3 regions of the uncultured Virgibacillus sp. genome follow, and region 1 is predicted to be linked to each of the others. Evidence: riboswitches for the same ligand, from Rfam matches in the RefSeq annotation. Region 1 holds a riboswitch; each other region holds the start of a gene.
The links. A riboswitch is a leader RNA that binds a small molecule or an ion and turns the genes downstream of it on or off. The one in region 1 is predicted to bind S-adenosylmethionine.
Positions count from the first base shown of each region.

Region 1 (5,770 bases):
CTTGCTAATGAGCAGGGGTTTCATATTTCCGCAGCGGTGGAGACACATATTCATGCTGATTTTGTATCTGGTGTCACAGAACTATCTCGGCGTACGGGAGCGACGATTTTTTATTCGACGGAAGGACCGAACAATGGAGGGTATGATTGGGATGATTGTTTAACCGTTCAAGGATTACGAGACCAAGACATTATAACCATCGGTAATGTCCAACTCAAAGCAATACATACTCCTGGTCATACACCAGAACACATGGCATATGAGCTAACAGATAAGGCGACAGCCAATTTGCCAATGGGGATATTTACGGGTGACTTTGTTTTTGTAGGAAATGTAGGTCGCCCAGATCTTCTTGAAAAGGCGTTAGGTGTGAAAGACTCTGCTGATAAAGGAGCTCGGCAGCTGTTTAAGTCGCTACAAAGGTTCAAACAATATGCTGATTATATACAGATTTGGCCAGGTCATGGAGCTGGAAGTGCATGTGGTAAAGGTCTTGGCTCCATACCTACTAGTACAGTAGGATACGAGCGAATGTATAATCCGGCATTTCAGTTTACAGAGGAGCAGCCCTTTGTGGACTTTTTGCTTCATGGCCAACCAGAACCACCCGCTTATTTTGCCAAGATGAAAGCAATAAACAAAAGGGGAATGACACCGTTAGCCAATGTGCCTGCCGGTGTAGAATTTCAATTACAGGGAGACTGTATCGCAGAATTAGCAAAAGACAAGAAAAATATAGTCATTGATACTCGAAATGCTATCGATTATGCTAATGCTAGTCTTCCAGGAACAATAAACCTTCCATATCCCGGGTTATTTGCTGATTGGATAGGTAAGCTCGTTGATTATGAGTCCAACATCTATTTCATAGCTGAGCCATATCGCTTTGATGAATTAAGAGAAATCGTTATAAGCATTGGTATGGATAAGCTTAGGGGGTTTTTCTCTACATCGTTAATTCAAACGGCATCCAGTCTACGTTCGTACCAAAATCAATCACCAACAGAGATTGAACGAAGGTTTCAAAAGAATGAGGTGCAAATTTTGGATGTGCGTTATCAAGATGAATGGGAGGAAGCACGCATTCCAGAAGCAATACATGCTTCGCTGCCACATGTAAAGGAGCGAGTCAAAGAGCTGTCCACAAGTAAGCCGATAGCTGTTCACTGTGCCTCTGGAAAGCGTTCTGCGATAGCCGCAAGTATATTATTAAATGAAGGCTTTGAAGTAATTAATATACGAGGCGGAATGCTACAATGGAAAAATGAGGATTTAGGTTGGACGAAATAGGATAGTAAAACGATTCCTTCCGTCAAGTTTTTGAAGAAACAAGAGAGATGCTTGACAGGAAGGAATTTATCCTATAAAATGACTGAAAGTCAGTCAAGAGAAATGAATACTATGAAAGGGGCGGTGATATGGATAATAAAAAGGAAAAAATTACGAAGTCTGCTATTCATGTGTTTCGTGAAAAAGGGATAGAAAAAACAAAGGTTTCCGACATTGTAAAAGGCGCAGGCATCGCACAAGGAACCTTTTATTTATATTTTCCCTCGAAACTTGCAGTTATGCCTTCAATTGCTGAAGTGATGGTAGAACGAATCGTAGAAGAAATGGAGCGAAAAGTAAATCGAGAAACGGCATTTACGGATCAATTAGGTCAAGTCGTCTCCATTATATTTGACCTGACAAAGGAATATCGGGAAATATTTGCGCTGATTTTTGCTGGATTAGCCTCAAGTGACTATTTGAGTGAGTGGGAAAAAATCTATGAGCCTTATTATGCCTGGATGCAAGAATTTCTTGAGCAACCAAAGGCTGCTAGTAAATTACGAGATTCGATTGATATTAACGGAACAGCTAAATTACTAATTGGCCTAATTGAATCGGCCGCTGAACAATCCTATCTGTATGACCAACAAGACGAGGAGTCTGCTAAACAAAAACAACGAGAAGTCTTAGAATTTGCATTACATGCATTATGTAAGTAATTGGACTTGGTGTAATCCAAGTTTTTTATTATAAGTTAAGAAAGTATAAAATCAGTGCAATGACTGCGTTAAGCCAAGTAGTTATTTTGAAATGTTTGATGTATATTGGCAATGCCCCTACGAATTACTTCGCTTTCCGCGGGCACGGCTTCAACTAACTTTGCAAAGAAGAACACGTTGCAAAGTTAGCTGAAGGACAAACCCCACGGAAAGGGAAGTGGGCAGCCGGAGTGGTGGTCAAGCAAGCAGTAGCTATTATTCCATAATAGCTACTAGAGGAAGCGTAAATCTGAGCATGTAGTGATAAGGACTGAGCGAATTTTGCTCCGGTTTTCTAAAAATATAATGACTGAAAGTCAGTCATGTGATAAAGGATGAAATACAGAAATGAATAAATCATGGATATATGTTGTATTAACGAGTGTTTTTGAATTGATCTGGATCTATGGATTTAATACCGCTAACGCTTGGTGGCATTGGGTCCTAATCATAGGAGCTATCCTTTTAGATCTCCATTTCCTGTCTAAAGCTTGTGAAAATCTACCAACAGGTACCGTATATGCGATATTTGCTGCTGCGGGAACAGTAGGTACAGCCATCATGGATATTTACTTATTTGGTGGAAGTTTAAATGTAGGAAAAATGTTCTTTATGTTGATTCTAGTTCTAGGGGTAATTGGCTTAAAACTTTCTGATCAACCGGAACAGTCTGAAGCGACAAAGGGGGTTCAATCCTAATGGGATGGTTATTTATTGCGAGTGCATCTGTATTTGAAATGTTAGGTGTCTTAGGTTTACGTCTCTATAGTCAACAGAAGACTATACGAAATGGACTGCTTTATATTGGTGGATTAGGTGGTTCATTCATCTTTTTATACGCATCCTTCTCGTATTTACTTGTAAGTGTGGCATATTCTGTGTTTATTGGCATTGGAACAGCCGGTGCGGTATTGATGAACATGATTTTCTTTGGTGAATCCACGAATAAGTATCGAATTGCTAGTTTGATTGCGATTATTATTGGAGTTACCGGGTTAAAAGCATTATCATAAGCATATTAGAATACACATGCTTTTGGGAGAATAGCACGTTCACATTTAGGTGATTCTTTTCATGATCTAAAAAAATTTATTGTCACATCTGGCTTGTGTTTTGTATATAACATGAATATCAAACTATTCTCATGTTTTGGAAAAAGGCATTGACTTTTTCTGGAAAACCATTTAATATATCAAACAATACAGTCATAGATTTTAATTCTTATCAAGAGAGGTGGAGGGAAAAGGCCCTTTGAAGCTTCGGCAGCAGGTTATTCTAACACTGTGCCAATTCCTACAGACAATGGTCTGATAGATAAGAAGAGTGCAAGATACCGTACAAATTACTCTTCTTATCACATGGATAGGAAGAGTTTTTCATAGCAATGTTTTTGTTTGCCTCACTGCCTATTTCCAGTACATTTGCCTAGACCTTACGCCTTTATTTTTAAGAATAACGTAGGAGGGATAATGCGTGACAAGTCATATGCTGTCATATCAAGATTTTACTGTTGATCCTTTTAAAGATTTTCTCCCTGAGGATGAAACGAAAGGAGCCTCTACCATTTTAAGTTGGGCATATGAGCAATATGGGGATTCCATCGTTTATGCATGTAGCTTTGGCGCAGAAGGTATGGTGCTAATTGATTTAATAGCAAAGGAGAAATCTGATGCAGAGATTGTCTTTCTAGACACAGGGTTACATTTTCAAGAAACGTATGATTTCATCGATGAAGTGAAAAAAAGGTACCCTGATTTGCGGATTCGCTTAAAGCAGCCTGATTTGACAGTGGAAGAACAGGCAGCAAAGCATGGCTCAGCCTTGTGGAAGCGACAGCCAGATCAATGTTGTTTCATTCGTAAGATCAAGCCTCTTGAAGAAGAACTAGATAAGGTACCTGCTTGGATATCTGGACTTCGTAGAGAGCAGTCACCAAGTCGTAGTAAAACAGACTTTGTGAATAGGGATGAACGATTTAAAAGCATTAAAATATGTCCGTTAATTTATTGGACTTGGGACGATGTATGGAATTATATTCAAAAACAACAATTGCCCTATAATGAACTGCATGATAGAAATTATCCAAGTATTGGGTGTATTCCTTGTACCTCCCAAGTAGCCGACTCTGATGATTTACGTGCAGGTAGATGGACGGGGCAAACGAAAACGGAATGTGGCTTGCATACCACGGTTAATAAAAGCGAATCGTGATGATCTGAGTATTCATCTTTTTTATTTCGTTTAATTCCTAGTAAATTAATTGGTATACTAAGCATTTGATTGTATAGGTATAAAAAAGAACTTAATAGTGAGGTGGAACGTGTTGTCGTTGAATGTAACAAATAGCCCTTTTAATCACGAACAAATAGAACAATTAAATCTCCTGTTACCTACTTTAACGGATCATCAAAAGGTTTGGCTAAGTGGTTACCTTTCAGCTTTTATATCAAAAGAAGTCCAATCTGGTAATCCAGACCCCCAAGCCGTCAGTCAAGCAACGAATGCTGGCACAGATCCGAGAGAAGTAACCGTATTATATGGATCGGAGACAGGGACTGCCCGCTCATTAGCAGAATCGATGGCTGAAAAGCTAGACGCAGCGAATTTTTTGGTAACTTGCTCCGCGCTTGATGACTTTAAGCCAAAGAAATTAAAGAAGACAGAGGATGTATTAATTATAACGGCAACCCATGGAGAAGGTGATCCACCGGATAATGCGATCTCTTTCTATGAATTTCTTCACAGCAGAAAAGCACCTAAATTGGATCATTTGCGTTTCGCAGTGCTAGCGCTCGGTGATGAGTCGTATGAATTTTTCTGTCAAACAGGAAAAGACTTTGATAAACGCCTAGAAGAATTAGGTGGAGAGAGGCTATATGACCGAGTAGATTGTGATTTGGATTTTGATGAGCAAGCGTCTGAGTGGATGACGGGAGTACTCGGGGTTTTAAAGCAGTCATCTGAAGTTGTTGACAATACCGTTCTAGCAGGTCAACAAACGGCAGGCACGTTCGTTTCCGAACAACCTGGTTTTTCAAGAACAAATCCATTTATGGCCGAGGTTGTGGAGAATATTAATTTAAGTGGTCGCGGTTCCAATAAGCAAACCCGCCATCTAGAATTGTCCATTGATGGGTCTGGCTTTACCTTCAAACCAGGAGATAGCTTAGGGATATTTCCGAAAAATGACCCCGTATTAGTCGATCAACTTATGAAGGCGATGAATTGGGATGCAGAACAAACTGTATCTGTGAATAAACAGGGGGAAATTAGGTCATTACGAGAAGCTTTACTTTCCCATTTTGAGATTACGGTTTTAACGAAGCCACTAGTAGAAAAGGCAGCTACATTATTTGCTAATGAAGCATTAACCGATCTATTAACAGCAAGCAATAAGGAAAATTTAAAGTCGTATCTTGAGGGAAGGGATGTTTTAGATTTAGTAACCGATTTTCCGCCTAAGAAGCTGCTGGCTGAGGATTTTGTCAGCATATTACGGAAGCTACCTGCTCGTCTTTATTCCATTGCCAGCAGCTATGAAGCCAACCCTGATGAAGTTCATCTAACTGTTGGTACGGTAAATTATTTTGCTCATGGGCGTGAACGTGCGGGCGTCTGCTCCAGTCAAGTAGCCACACGAGTGGAAGTCGGTGAGAAATTGCCAGTGTATATCCATCAAAACGCTAATTTTCAATTTCCTGATGACCCGGAAACGAGGGTGATTATGATTGGTCCTGGTA
Region 1 covers NZ_CANMAB010000034.1:28,511-34,280, reverse strand. The annotation lists gene Q1A47_RS09640 (rhodanese-like domain-containing protein) at 1-1,290, shown strand, start outside; gene Q1A47_RS09635 (TetR family transcriptional regulator) at 1,419-1,991, shown strand; gene Q1A47_RS09630 (multidrug efflux SMR transporter) at 2,379-2,729, shown strand; gene Q1A47_RS09625 (multidrug efflux SMR transporter) at 2,729-3,043, shown strand; SAM riboswitch class I at 3,249-3,351, shown strand; gene Q1A47_RS09620 (phosphoadenylyl-sulfate reductase) at 3,504-4,241, shown strand; gene Q1A47_RS09615 (assimilatory sulfite reductase (NADPH) flavoprotein subunit) at 4,354-5,770, shown strand, end outside.

Region 2 (5,770 bases), on a different contig from region 1:
AAAACAATATGGTACCAGATATTCCCTGAACGTTTTGCAAATGATAATGAGAAATTAAATCCTAAGGGAAGTTTACCTTGGAATTCAACCTGCCCTAGCCCCACTAATTTTTTTGGAGGAGATTTCCAAGGAATAATTAACCACCTTGACTATTTAGAAGCATTAGGAATTAATGGAATATACTTGACACCGATTTTTAAAGCGCACTCAAATCATAAGTACGATACGATAGATTACATGGAAATTGATCCACAATTTGGAGACAAGAAGCTGTTTCGTGAATTGGTTAAAAAATGTCATCAGCGGGGCATAAAAATAATGCTCGATGCTGTCTTTAATCATAGTGGATTTTACTTTCCTCCGTTCCAGGATGTACTAGAAAAACAGGAGCAATCAAGTTATACGGATTGGTTTCATATAAAAGATTTTCCTATCCGTACGGAACCAGTACCAAATTACGATACGTTTGCTTTTGTATCGACAATGCCCAAATTAAATACAGAAAACGCTGCAGTACGAAATTATTTATTACAAGTGGCTCGTTATTGGATAAAGGAATTCGACATTGATGGCTGGCGCTTAGACGTTGCTAATGAAATTGACCATTCTTTCTGGAGAGACTTCCGTCGTACAGTTAAAGAGGCCAAACCAGATGCCTATATTTTAGGTGAGATTTGGCATGATTCAATGCCTTGGCTACATGGAGACCAATTTGATGCAGTTATGAATTATCCATTTACAAACAGTGTCATTGATTTTTTTGGCAAAAATGAAATAAAAGCATCTGACTTTACAGCGTCAATTTCAACATTACTGCATATGTACCCACGAAATATTAATGAAGTAGCCTTTAATCTCTTGGATAGTCATGACACGCCTCGCGTGTTAACATTAGCAAATGGTAATGTAGAAAAAGTAAAATTAATGTATTTATTTCAACTATCATTTGCGGGAACACCCTGCATTTATTACGGTGATGAAATTGGCATGCAAGGTGGTGAAGATCCTGGATGTCGCTCATGTATGGAATGGAACACCAACAGGCAAAATCTTGAACTATTTCAATTCATTCAAACACTCATCACATTGCGAAAAACAGATCCCCTTTTTGGCAATTATGGTAATTTCAGATTTATTTATGATGATAATGAAGCAAATCTTATTTGCTATGAAAAAAGGAATATAAATAGGTGCCTAGTTTTTATTTTACACGCAGGAAAAATGAAAACAAAGCTTAGCATCCATTCTATCATGGACGAGACTAAATCTATTAGTGAATGGTTCCTATCAAAACAAGGAATGATCAGGAAAGCATTGGATTCTAAAACCGATCCATTAATAATACAGCCACTTAGCTATCGTATTTTTGAAATGTAATAATTTTTTAAAATTTTCTCTTGACAGTCTATTTACTTTCTAAGATAATGAGTACAATCAAAACTTCATAATTTACCTATCGAGAGTCAGGGGAGGAAACTGGTCCATTGATCCTGCGGCAACCATACTCATTCAAAAAGAGTAATACGGTGCTAAATCCAGCAAACGAAAGTTGTTTGAAAGATGGGAACTGTAATGTATAAGCCAATCAAACCTCTTTCAATCTGAAAAGAGGTTTTTATTTTTTTCTCTAACTATTTTGGTGATTTAAAAGGAGGGATCAGATGGCACAGATCGATGATACGAAAATAAACGATATTATTTCAGCAATTCAAAGGGTCGAGTTTGGATCATTAGTAATTACGGTTCATGAAGGAGAGGTTACACAAATTGACACAACGGAGAAAAAACGCTATCCATTAAAACCAAAAGTAAAGAGAAAGTGATAGGAAAATAATTCTTTCACTTCTTTCATTATTACTCCACTTTGTTCGTATGTTGCGCTTATTGGAACACCAATGGCCATATTTGCAAAGTCGAAGTAAAGCTACTTAAATAACTTTCGCTTATGCTGATTAGACGACTAAAGGCACCCACTTGAAGAAGAATATATTCTTCGTATTAGTAGGGTGTCTTTTTTTAAATAAAAATTGGAAAGGAGTGTGATGAGAGATGGATTTATTAACTGAATTAGATAGAAGAATCCTTATTGGTGATGGTGCAATGGGGTCTTTACTTTATTCCTATGGAGTGGATCACTGCTTTGAAGAATTAAATCTTACATTAGAAGAACAAATTGCACAAATTCACCAAGCATATATTCATGCTGGTGCTGATTTAATTCAAACAAATACGTATGGTGCCAATTATATTAAGCTCGCCAGATATGGATTAGAGGATCAAGTAAAAAAAATCAATACAGCCGCTATAAAAATAGCAAAGCAAACGGCTAGTGAGGATGTATTTGTGCTTGGAACGATTGGTGGTATACATGGTACACAAACACTTCAAGCCACGAATGATGAAATTAAGAGAAGCTTTAGAGAACAGTTATATTGTTTACTATTGGAGGGGGTAGACGGTCTAATCTTAGAAACCTACTACGATCTAGAAGAGTTGACAACTGTACTTGAAATAGCTAGAGAAGAGACAGCGCTACCAATTATAGCGAATGTATCCATGCATGAGGCAGGTATACTACAAAACGGCATCCCTTTACCAGAGGCATTACAACGGTTACAAAACACAGGAGCAGATATTGTCGGAATTAATTGCCGCTTAGGTCCATTTCATATGCTTGATTCTTTAAAGGAGGTCCCTTTACTAGAAAGGTCATTTCTTGCAGCTTATCCAAATGCTAGTCTTCCTGCATATCGTGACGGAAAACTTATCTATGAAAATGAGCCAGATTATTTTAAAAGCTGTGCCAAAGATTTTCGTAATGAAGGGGTAAGGCTTCTTGGAGGATGTTGTGGAACAACTCCCGCCCATATTCAAGCAATTGCAGAGGGCGTTAAAGATTTAGAGCCGTTACAGGAAAAAGAAGTAATTCCTAAAGCAGAACCGATTGAAATTCGTAATAGTCCAATAGATAAAGAGCCCCGCTTAATAGATATGGTAAAGCAAAGACATTCTATTATCGTTGAATTCGACGCACCGAAACACTTAGATACGGAGGAGTATTTGGAAGGGATTAGAGCTTTAGATAAAGCAGGTATTGATGCAATTACACTTGCTGACAATTCATTGGCAACACCTAGAATCAGCAATATAGCAATCGCTGCAAAAATCAAACAGGAAATCGGTATCAAACCACTCGTGCATTTAACTTGTAGAGATCGCAATTTAATCGGATTGCAATCACATCTAATGGGATTACATGCACTTGAGATCAATGAAATCCTAGCCATTACTGGAGACCCTACTAAAATAGGAGATTTCCCTGGGGCAACATCGGTTTTCGACCTAACATCACTTGACTTAATTAAACTCATAAAACAATTTAATCAAGGTTTGTCATTCTCTGGTAAATCACTTAGACAACCTACTAAGTTTCAAGTTGGTGCGGCCTTTAATCCCAATGTTGCAAGACTAGATAAAGCTGTTAAGAGAATGGAAAGAAAAATAGATCGAGGTGCTGATTACTTTCTAACACAACCAATATACAGTAAAGAAAAAATTATCGAGCTTGCCGAAGAAACACATCATATAGATAAGCCAATATATGTAGGCATTATGCCATTGACATCAACCAAAAATGCAGAATTCCTGCACAATGAAGTACCAGGAATTAAAATGCCAGAAATTATTCGGCAACGAATGAAAAACGTAGCAGTAGATAAGCAACAGTCCATCAAGCAAGGAATTGAGATTGCAAAGGAATTGCTTGATACTGCGCTAACACATTTCCAAGGCATCTATTTAGTAACCCCATTTATGCGTTATGACATCAGTATACAATTAGTAAACTATATCCATAAATCTTTAGAGATAAACCATTCATCAATGATGAAACGAATATAACCAAAATACAAATTACAGGAGGAAAAAGAATGACATTTACTGCAATTAGCTCTAACTTAGGTTACCCAAGAATTGGAGAAAAAAGAGAATGGAAACGAGCGCTGGAAAGCTTTTGGAAGGAAGAAATTACAAAAGAACAATTAATTAAAGAAACAGATAAAATCAGGTTAAAAAATTTGAAAAAGCAACAGGAGCTTGGCATTGATCTAATACCAGTTGGTGACTTCTCTTTCTATGATCATGTGCTTGACACATCAGCAATGTTCGGTGTTATTCCAGAACGTTTTTCTTACAATGGTGGAAAGGTTGATTTAGAAACCTATTTTGCTATTGCCCGTGGAACTAAAGATGCTGTTGCTTCAGAAATCACCAAGTGGTTTAATACGAACTATCATTATATTGTTCCCGAATTGGAACATGCACAGCCTATACTAACAGAAAATCGTCCACTTGCTTTTTATAAGGAAGCAAAAGAAGAATTAGGTATCGACGGTAAACCTGTAATCTTAGGCCCAATCACATATTTAAGCTTAGCAAAGGGGTATAAAGAGGAAGAATTCGATGAATTACTGGATGTGTTTGTTCCATTGTATCTGCAAATATTGGAGGAATTAGAATCAGCAGGAGCTACATGGGTCCAGATAGACGAGCCTATCTTTGGAACCAAATTAGATGATGCAGTGATTCAAAAAGCAAAAAAAGTCTATACGCAATTCTGCGAAGCAGCACCAAAACTAAAACTCATTTTACAGACATACTTTGAACATGTGATCAATTATGAATCTATTATTGAATTCCCTGTTGCAGCAATCGGTCTTGACTTTGTTCATGGTGATAGCTTACAACTAATTAAGCAGTTTGGTTTTCCTAAAGATAAAGTATTAGCTGCTGGTATTATTAATGGTCGAAACGTTTGGCAAGAAAACATAGCAGATAAGCTTTCTATTATTGAAGAAATAAAATCAATTACGACTATTCAAGATATTATTTTACAGCCTTCCTCTTCCTTATTACATGTACCGGTAACGAAAAAGCTAGAAGTGGATTTAAATCCAGATATAAAAGCTGGCTTATCCTTTGCTGACGAAAAGCTTGAAGACATTACTACACTTACAAAGGGCTGCAACGATGGAGAGCATAGTATTGCCACTAAAATAAAAACGAACCAAGAACAGCTTGCGCGCTTTAATAGTTCAGCATTGCGAACAAATGACCAAGTTAGAAAAGAGCTTCAGAGCCTAGATACTTCCGATGCAAAGCGGCCATTACCGTTCAATCAGAGGATTAAAAAGCAGCAACACGAATTAAAACTTCCATTATTACCAACGACGACAATTGGGAGCTTACCACAAACCCCAGTAGTAAGAAAAACAAGAACAAAGTGGCGCAAAGGGGAAATATCTAATGAAAAATACGAGCAATTTATAAAAGATAACATCGATAAATGGATTACTATTCAAGAGGAGCTTGAGCTTGACGTTCTAGTTCATGGCGAGTTTGAACGAACTGACATGGTTGAATACTTTGGTGAAAAACTAAATGGTTTTGAGGTCACAGCATTTGGTTGGGTGCAATCGTACGGTTCCCGTTGTGTAAAACCACCTTTGATTTTTGGTGATGTATCCTTTAATAAGGCAATGACAGTTAAGGAAAGTGTATATGCACAATCGTTAACAGAAAAGCCAGTGAAAGGAATGCTAACTGGACCTGTCACTATTTTAAATTGGTCCTTTGTCCATGATGACGCTCCACGTTTTACGATACAAAACCAGATAGCTCTGGCACTGCGAAAAGAGCTTGAAGCACTTGAAGAAAATGGTATTCAAATTATTCAAGTAGATGAGCCTGCCTTACGTGAAGGGTTACCGTT
Region 2 covers NZ_CANMAB010000019.1:12,731-18,500, reverse strand. The annotation lists gene Q1A47_RS06425 (glycoside hydrolase family 13 protein) at 1-1,377, shown strand, start outside; SAM riboswitch class I at 1,451-1,567, shown strand; gene Q1A47_RS06420 (YezD family protein) at 1,662-1,823, shown strand; gene Q1A47_RS06415 (bifunctional homocysteine S-methyltransferase/methylenetetrahydrofolate reductase) at 2,050-3,900, shown strand; gene metE (5-methyltetrahydropteroyltriglutamate--homocysteine S-methyltransferase) at 3,930-5,770, shown strand, end outside.
Region 2: another riboswitch for S-adenosylmethionine. It lies ahead of Q1A47_RS06420 (YezD family protein); the one in region 1 lies ahead of Q1A47_RS09620 (phosphoadenylyl-sulfate reductase).

Region 3 (5,770 bases), on a different contig from region 1:
TGATAGTTTCATCAGCAAAGTTGTTAATCAGCAATTACGATGTAGAGAACGAAGAGCAACTGAAGAATATGGTTTTAAAACCATATGAAGCAAGAGTTTATCGCCTATATAATTGGCAGTAATATCTCCACTTCAAGCAATAAAGTGAAAACAATATGAATAAGTGAGTGATCGACTGCCACTGCCAGTAAATGTCCGAATGGTTCAAAGGGATTTAGGTCATATCTTTGTGGTACTAACATCAGTGGAGGAACAAAAATCCCCCATTTTACTTTATACGTCTTTCAGTAAGTAACATCACCCTCTAAACCATTCAGCAAACGATTCATCAACTCGGTGATCAAGGAGACTTTGACGTTTCTTCTCAGGAAGGAGACTTGCCTCCATCTATACAATAGGTTGTGGCCAGTCTCCTCTTCCTTTTCCTATTAAATAAAATATGCTACTACTAAGTACAAAGCTGCTGCAATACCTACGCCTATGGATACAATTTTTAATTTATACTGTGCATATTCGACAAGAGGAACTTCTAGAATAGATGCCGTTGTAATGGTAGTGTCGCCTAGCGGAGAGGTCATTGCTCCAAATGAACCGCTTGCAAATACGGCACCAACTGTCATCGGTAATGAAGCTCCTGTTGAAGTTGCCAGAGCAATCCCCAGTGGCATAAATATCCCCCATGTTCCAAAGGATGAACCTAGGAAATAGCTGACAGCTGAACCTACTAAAAAAACAATAGCTGGAATAGTAAATGCAGGAAGAAAACTGCCAATTGTCGCCTCGATAAATTTGGAAAACCCAAGGTCTTCTGCAACAAAAGATAAGGACCATACTAGTACCAGAAGAATAATTGCCTCCATGAGTTGGTTTCCACCATCATAAAAGTGGTAAATGGTTTCACTTAGTTTTTGGTCCCTTAACATATAGAAAATAAACGTGATGATGAGTGTAATAAATACGGCAAGTAAGATAACAAAGGTAGCATCCGCTTTTGCAAAGGCATTAAATATTCCGGTAGCTCCTTTTTCTACGCCGTTTTGCCATAATAAAAATAAGGTTAGACCAAGCAATAAAAACAAAGGAACAATTAAATTCCAAGGCTGCGCTTTCACCATGGATAGCTCTTTTTTAATTCCTATGCGGTGATGTTCATCTGTCTGTTGCATGTTTTGATCTTTGTTGGTTTGCTTTTTGCTGGGCTTGGACCAGAATGTCCTAATTAGTCCAATGATCAGCATTACAATTGCAAAAAAGTTAAATGGAATACTGTACAAAAATACTTGATAGGCATCTGCTTCCAGATTATGTTTTTGAATTCCCCCTTCAATAAGGGAAACCATGAAACCGACGAAAGCAGTGGCAGCTGGTAATAATACGATAACGGAACTGGTGGATACATCCATCGTGAACCCTACTTTCCAGTGAGACATGTTCACCTTTTTAAGTAAGGATTTTACCACGGGTCCAATCATCATTATTCGAAACATCGGCATCATAAATGTAAAAGGTAGGGTCAACCAGATGACAACTAGAAGTCCTCGTTCGGATTGAATTTTGTCACCAACCCACTCAGAAAATCCTTTAACTCCTCCAGAAATTTGCATCATACCAATCAATCCGCCAAATAAATATAAAAAGGCGATAATATTAATATTCCCTGGATCTGCCAATGTCGTTATGAGATAGTTTACGGCTTCTTTTGTTCCGTTTAATACGCTGAATTCTAACAGAAAAGCACCTACAAGGAGTCCCAGCACTAGTCCAGGAAGAAGTCTTTTTTGCCATATAGCTAAAGCAATAACAATAGTAAAGGGAATGAGGGAGAACCAGGTGTGATCCATCGTACAGCCTCCTCTAAATGGATGGTTTGATATCTAGTATAAGGTTGAAAAAATGAATAAAAGCTATAATTACCATTTGTAAAAAGTCGATTTTTCATACGTAGCTTTTGCAGAAAGACATAATCACTACATGCTTCCTCATAATAGGTGAATCTGTTGATTATTAGATGTCAATAAAGCTATTAGAAAGGGTGAAATGGACAGCAGTTATTAAATAGTGTGAGGAATCTTTTGCTATTTTTTAATAGAATTGCTATGATAGTTTTAATTATTTAAATAATTACATAATATTCTTATCTAGAGAGGTCGAGGGACTAGCCTGAAGACACCTCAGCAACCTGTTTTATAAATAAGGTGCTACTTCTAGCAAGTTTTATAAACTTGAAAGATGAGAAGGTGACGATGTATGTATACAAAAGAGCCCTTCTTAGCAGAAGGGTTCTTTTTAACGAGGCTGAGGCAAAACACACTTATTTACTCAAAATACGAATAATCATGTTATCAATAGGAGTATCATTCCAGCATCGTGAAATATACTCGCTTTCCGCGGGAACGGTCTCAGCTAACTTGGTAAGGAAAACGCTTTTTCTAGTGGATCTTCGGACTCGTGGTGTTACGGCCGGAGTCTCGCTTATTTCAGGTGCTAAATGAATGATTCTGATCAATACGAACGATAATTAATTTTCAACCAATCATTGTTCGTTTTTAATTGTTTCTTCATTCTTTTGTCTCAGCCTTTTTATAACTATAAAGGAGTGGATACATTGACAACAGCAGTAGAACGAATAGCACCTTTCAAAGGAGATCATGTAGGTAGCTTTCTAAGAACAGATCGTATCAAGCACGCGAGATCTCAATATGCTAAAGGAGAAATTAGTGAAAAACAACGAAGAGCAATTGAAGATGCAGAAATTATTAAGCTAGTAGAGAAACAAAAGGCAGCTGGGCTAATGGCTATAACCGATGGAGAACTTCGGCGTTCTTGGTGGCATTTCGACTTTTTAGAGAATTTAAGTGGTGTTGAGGGATTTGAGCCAAATAATGGCTTGAAATTTGCTGGAATTGAGACAAAAAAGCATTCCATTCATGTTACTGGAAAGGTGGAGTTTAATAAAGAGCATCCATTTCTCGCAGATTTTAAGTTTCTGAATGAAGTGGTAGGGAACCGTCATGTTGCCAAACAGACGATCCCAAGTCCGAACATGTTACTCGTTCGTGCTGGATTTGATACAGATATTTATCAAACAATCGAAGACCTTGTTCCAGATGTGATTATGGCTTATCAACAAGCAATTCAGGCATTTTATGATGCAGGTTGTCGTTACCTTCAGTTAGATGACACATCATGGGCATCCTTTCTATCAGAAGAAGGGATTTCCTCACTGCAAGCAAAGGGCATGAATCCAGAAAAACTAAGGGATATTTGCAAACGTGTGATTAATGAATCGATTGCTGAAAGGCCTAAAGATTTACTTATCACCATGCATATTTGTCGAGGCAATTATCGTTCCCATTATTTCAGTACAGGTTCTTATGATGCTGTTTCTGAAACCATTTTCGCTGGGTTGAATGTGGACGGGCTTTTCCTTGAATTTGATGACGAGCGATCTGGAGGTTTCGAGCCTTTATCCTATGTGAACAGAGATGATCTTTGTGTAGTCTTAGGATTAGTTACTTCTAAGTTCCCAGAGCTGGAAGATAAAGATGTTATTAAGAAACGTATTGCTGAAGCTGCTAACTACCTTCCGTATGAACAGCTCTGTCTTAGTCCGCAATGCGGTTTCGCTTCTACAGAAGAAGGTAATCTGATAACAGAAGAAGAGCAATGGAATAAGGTTAGACATGTAGTAGATATCGCTAAGGATGTGTGGAAGTAAGAAAGCATATTAGTAGCCGCTTATATTAAACCATTTTGAATGAATGAAGATAAAGTAACTCCGAATTACCTTTCGAGCATATCAGTATATTCGGAATGTAGTTGGGTGCTTTATCATTCATTTTTTTAAATGGTGATGTTACCTAACGAAAGGAAGGGTGCTTTGACCCGTTAATATTAGCAAAGTAAACAGAACTAGCTAAAAAAACAGCACACTCTGCTTGTATGTGATTAAATCTATAGGCAGTGATTATCTGTATGTTCGGATTGACGATAGTTTCGTTCTATTCTATCATTAAAGAAGTTTATAGAACGTGTGACCACTAGCGGAAGGAGAGAATTGCAATAAATCTTAATAATATAGGTAAGAAAATTAAGCAAATGCGCTTGCGTATGAAAAAAACACAACAGCAGGTAGCGGAAGCATGTGGAATCTCCAAAAGCCTTTTATCTAAAATTGAAAATGGACAGACAGCTTCAGCAATTGCCACTTTATCCAAAATTAGTGAAGAATTAGAAGTACCACTAACCTGGATTTTGGATGATCATGATGATCGAGATCTTGTTTTACTCCCTCATACAGAACGGCAATTTAAAGTAGGTGATGAGAATATGGGTTACTCCTATGAATTGCTGGCAAATCGTTCGCGGTTTACAGGAATTGAACCTACTATTGTTCATGTAACTCCTCGGGATATGAATGTCCGCGAAGAGACCTATACGCACTCCCAAGATGAGTTTATTTATATTTTAGAGGGAGCTATCCATTTACTTTATGAAGATGAGAAGCATTACATGGAAAAAGGAGATAGTGCTTTTTTTAAAGGAAATAAGTCACATTTATTTATTCCCGTTAATAATGAACCAGCGAGGGTACTAACAGTGTTTATCGATAATCATTTGTAATCAGACAAGGAGCTGTCCCAAAAGACAGCCTCCTCTTGAGCAACTGATTTGGCTGACCGACTCCTGTGGATGAATCCAATTATTTTAGGCTTTACACGGCAGCCACCCCAACAGGAGTATTCAAAGGTCTAGATTGCTGTATCAACATGTACTTTATGGAATATCTATTCTCTGGAAGAAATACATAGGAACTTTATTGGTTTGTCCGTATAATTATACCAATTATGTGGTGTTGAAGAATCTAAGAATATACAATCATATGGTTGTAAAATGGCTTCCTCATAATCAACTTCAATGGTAAGCGTGCCTTCTAACACATATAGAAACTCCTGTCCTTTGTGTGAAAAATTATTGCCTCGATTATCTCCTGGGTTAAGAATGATAAGATTCGGAACAAAAAGTGGGTTCTCCATTCCTCCGGTTAAATCCTTATAAATAAATCGATTTTCAGTTAAGTTTGCCATATCAACAATATTTCTTGTGATTGCTGATCGTGAGTTATCCATAGATGATGAGAAGAAATAACTTGGATTCACTCCAAGTGCTTCAGAAATTCGTTTTAAAGATAGAAGGGTAGCAGAAGTTTTGGAATGCTCCAATTGTGATAAAAAACTAATGGAAAGTCCGGTTTTTTCAGAAACTTGTTTTAGTGTTAACTTTTTTTGTTTTCGTAGGTTCTTCACTTTACTTCCAAGGTTTTGTGTGTGGTTCATGGTTTATTTCTCCCCTTATCCCAATTGATAACTTGTAGATATAAAAGATCAGCTTAGACTTTGTGAATATTTTGATAGTCCTTTTTGCCTAGTTTTATAGAATTGTATGAGAAAACAGTTGACGAAAAAGCAAAAAATATCTTATAATTTATTTAAACATAATTTAAGTAATACTTAAATAGTTTCGCTTTAAATTATTAGATAGTTTCGCTTTAAATTATTAGAAAATTTTCTTAGTTCAAATTTCACAACAGCTTTAGCTTTTAGAGTTTCTTCTGAGCATTAATGAACAACCCGTAACAGGCTAGCCATCTTATTGATTACAGTAATAGTTAAATTAATGAGCAATGTATACGCTTAAGGGTTGATTATTTTCATTGATGTTGAAAACGTTTTCAATAATTGGAAACTAGTAAACTATATTTAGGAGGTTT
Region 3 covers NZ_CANMAB010000086.1:4,298-10,067, reverse strand. The annotation lists gene Q1A47_RS15890 (alpha-glucosidase) at 1-122, shown strand, start outside; gene Q1A47_RS15885 (hypothetical protein) at 105-242, opposite strand; gene Q1A47_RS15880 (Na+/H+ antiporter NhaC family protein) at 429-1,841, opposite strand; SAM riboswitch class I at 2,132-2,236, shown strand; gene Q1A47_RS15875 (5-methyltetrahydropteroyltriglutamate--homocysteine S-methyltransferase) at 2,606-3,718, shown strand; gene Q1A47_RS15870 (XRE family transcriptional regulator) at 4,057-4,623, shown strand; gene Q1A47_RS15865 (helix-turn-helix domain-containing protein) at 4,788-5,336, opposite strand.
Region 3: another riboswitch for S-adenosylmethionine. It lies ahead of Q1A47_RS15875 (5-methyltetrahydropteroyltriglutamate--homocysteine S-methyltransferase); the one in region 1 lies ahead of Q1A47_RS09620 (phosphoadenylyl-sulfate reductase).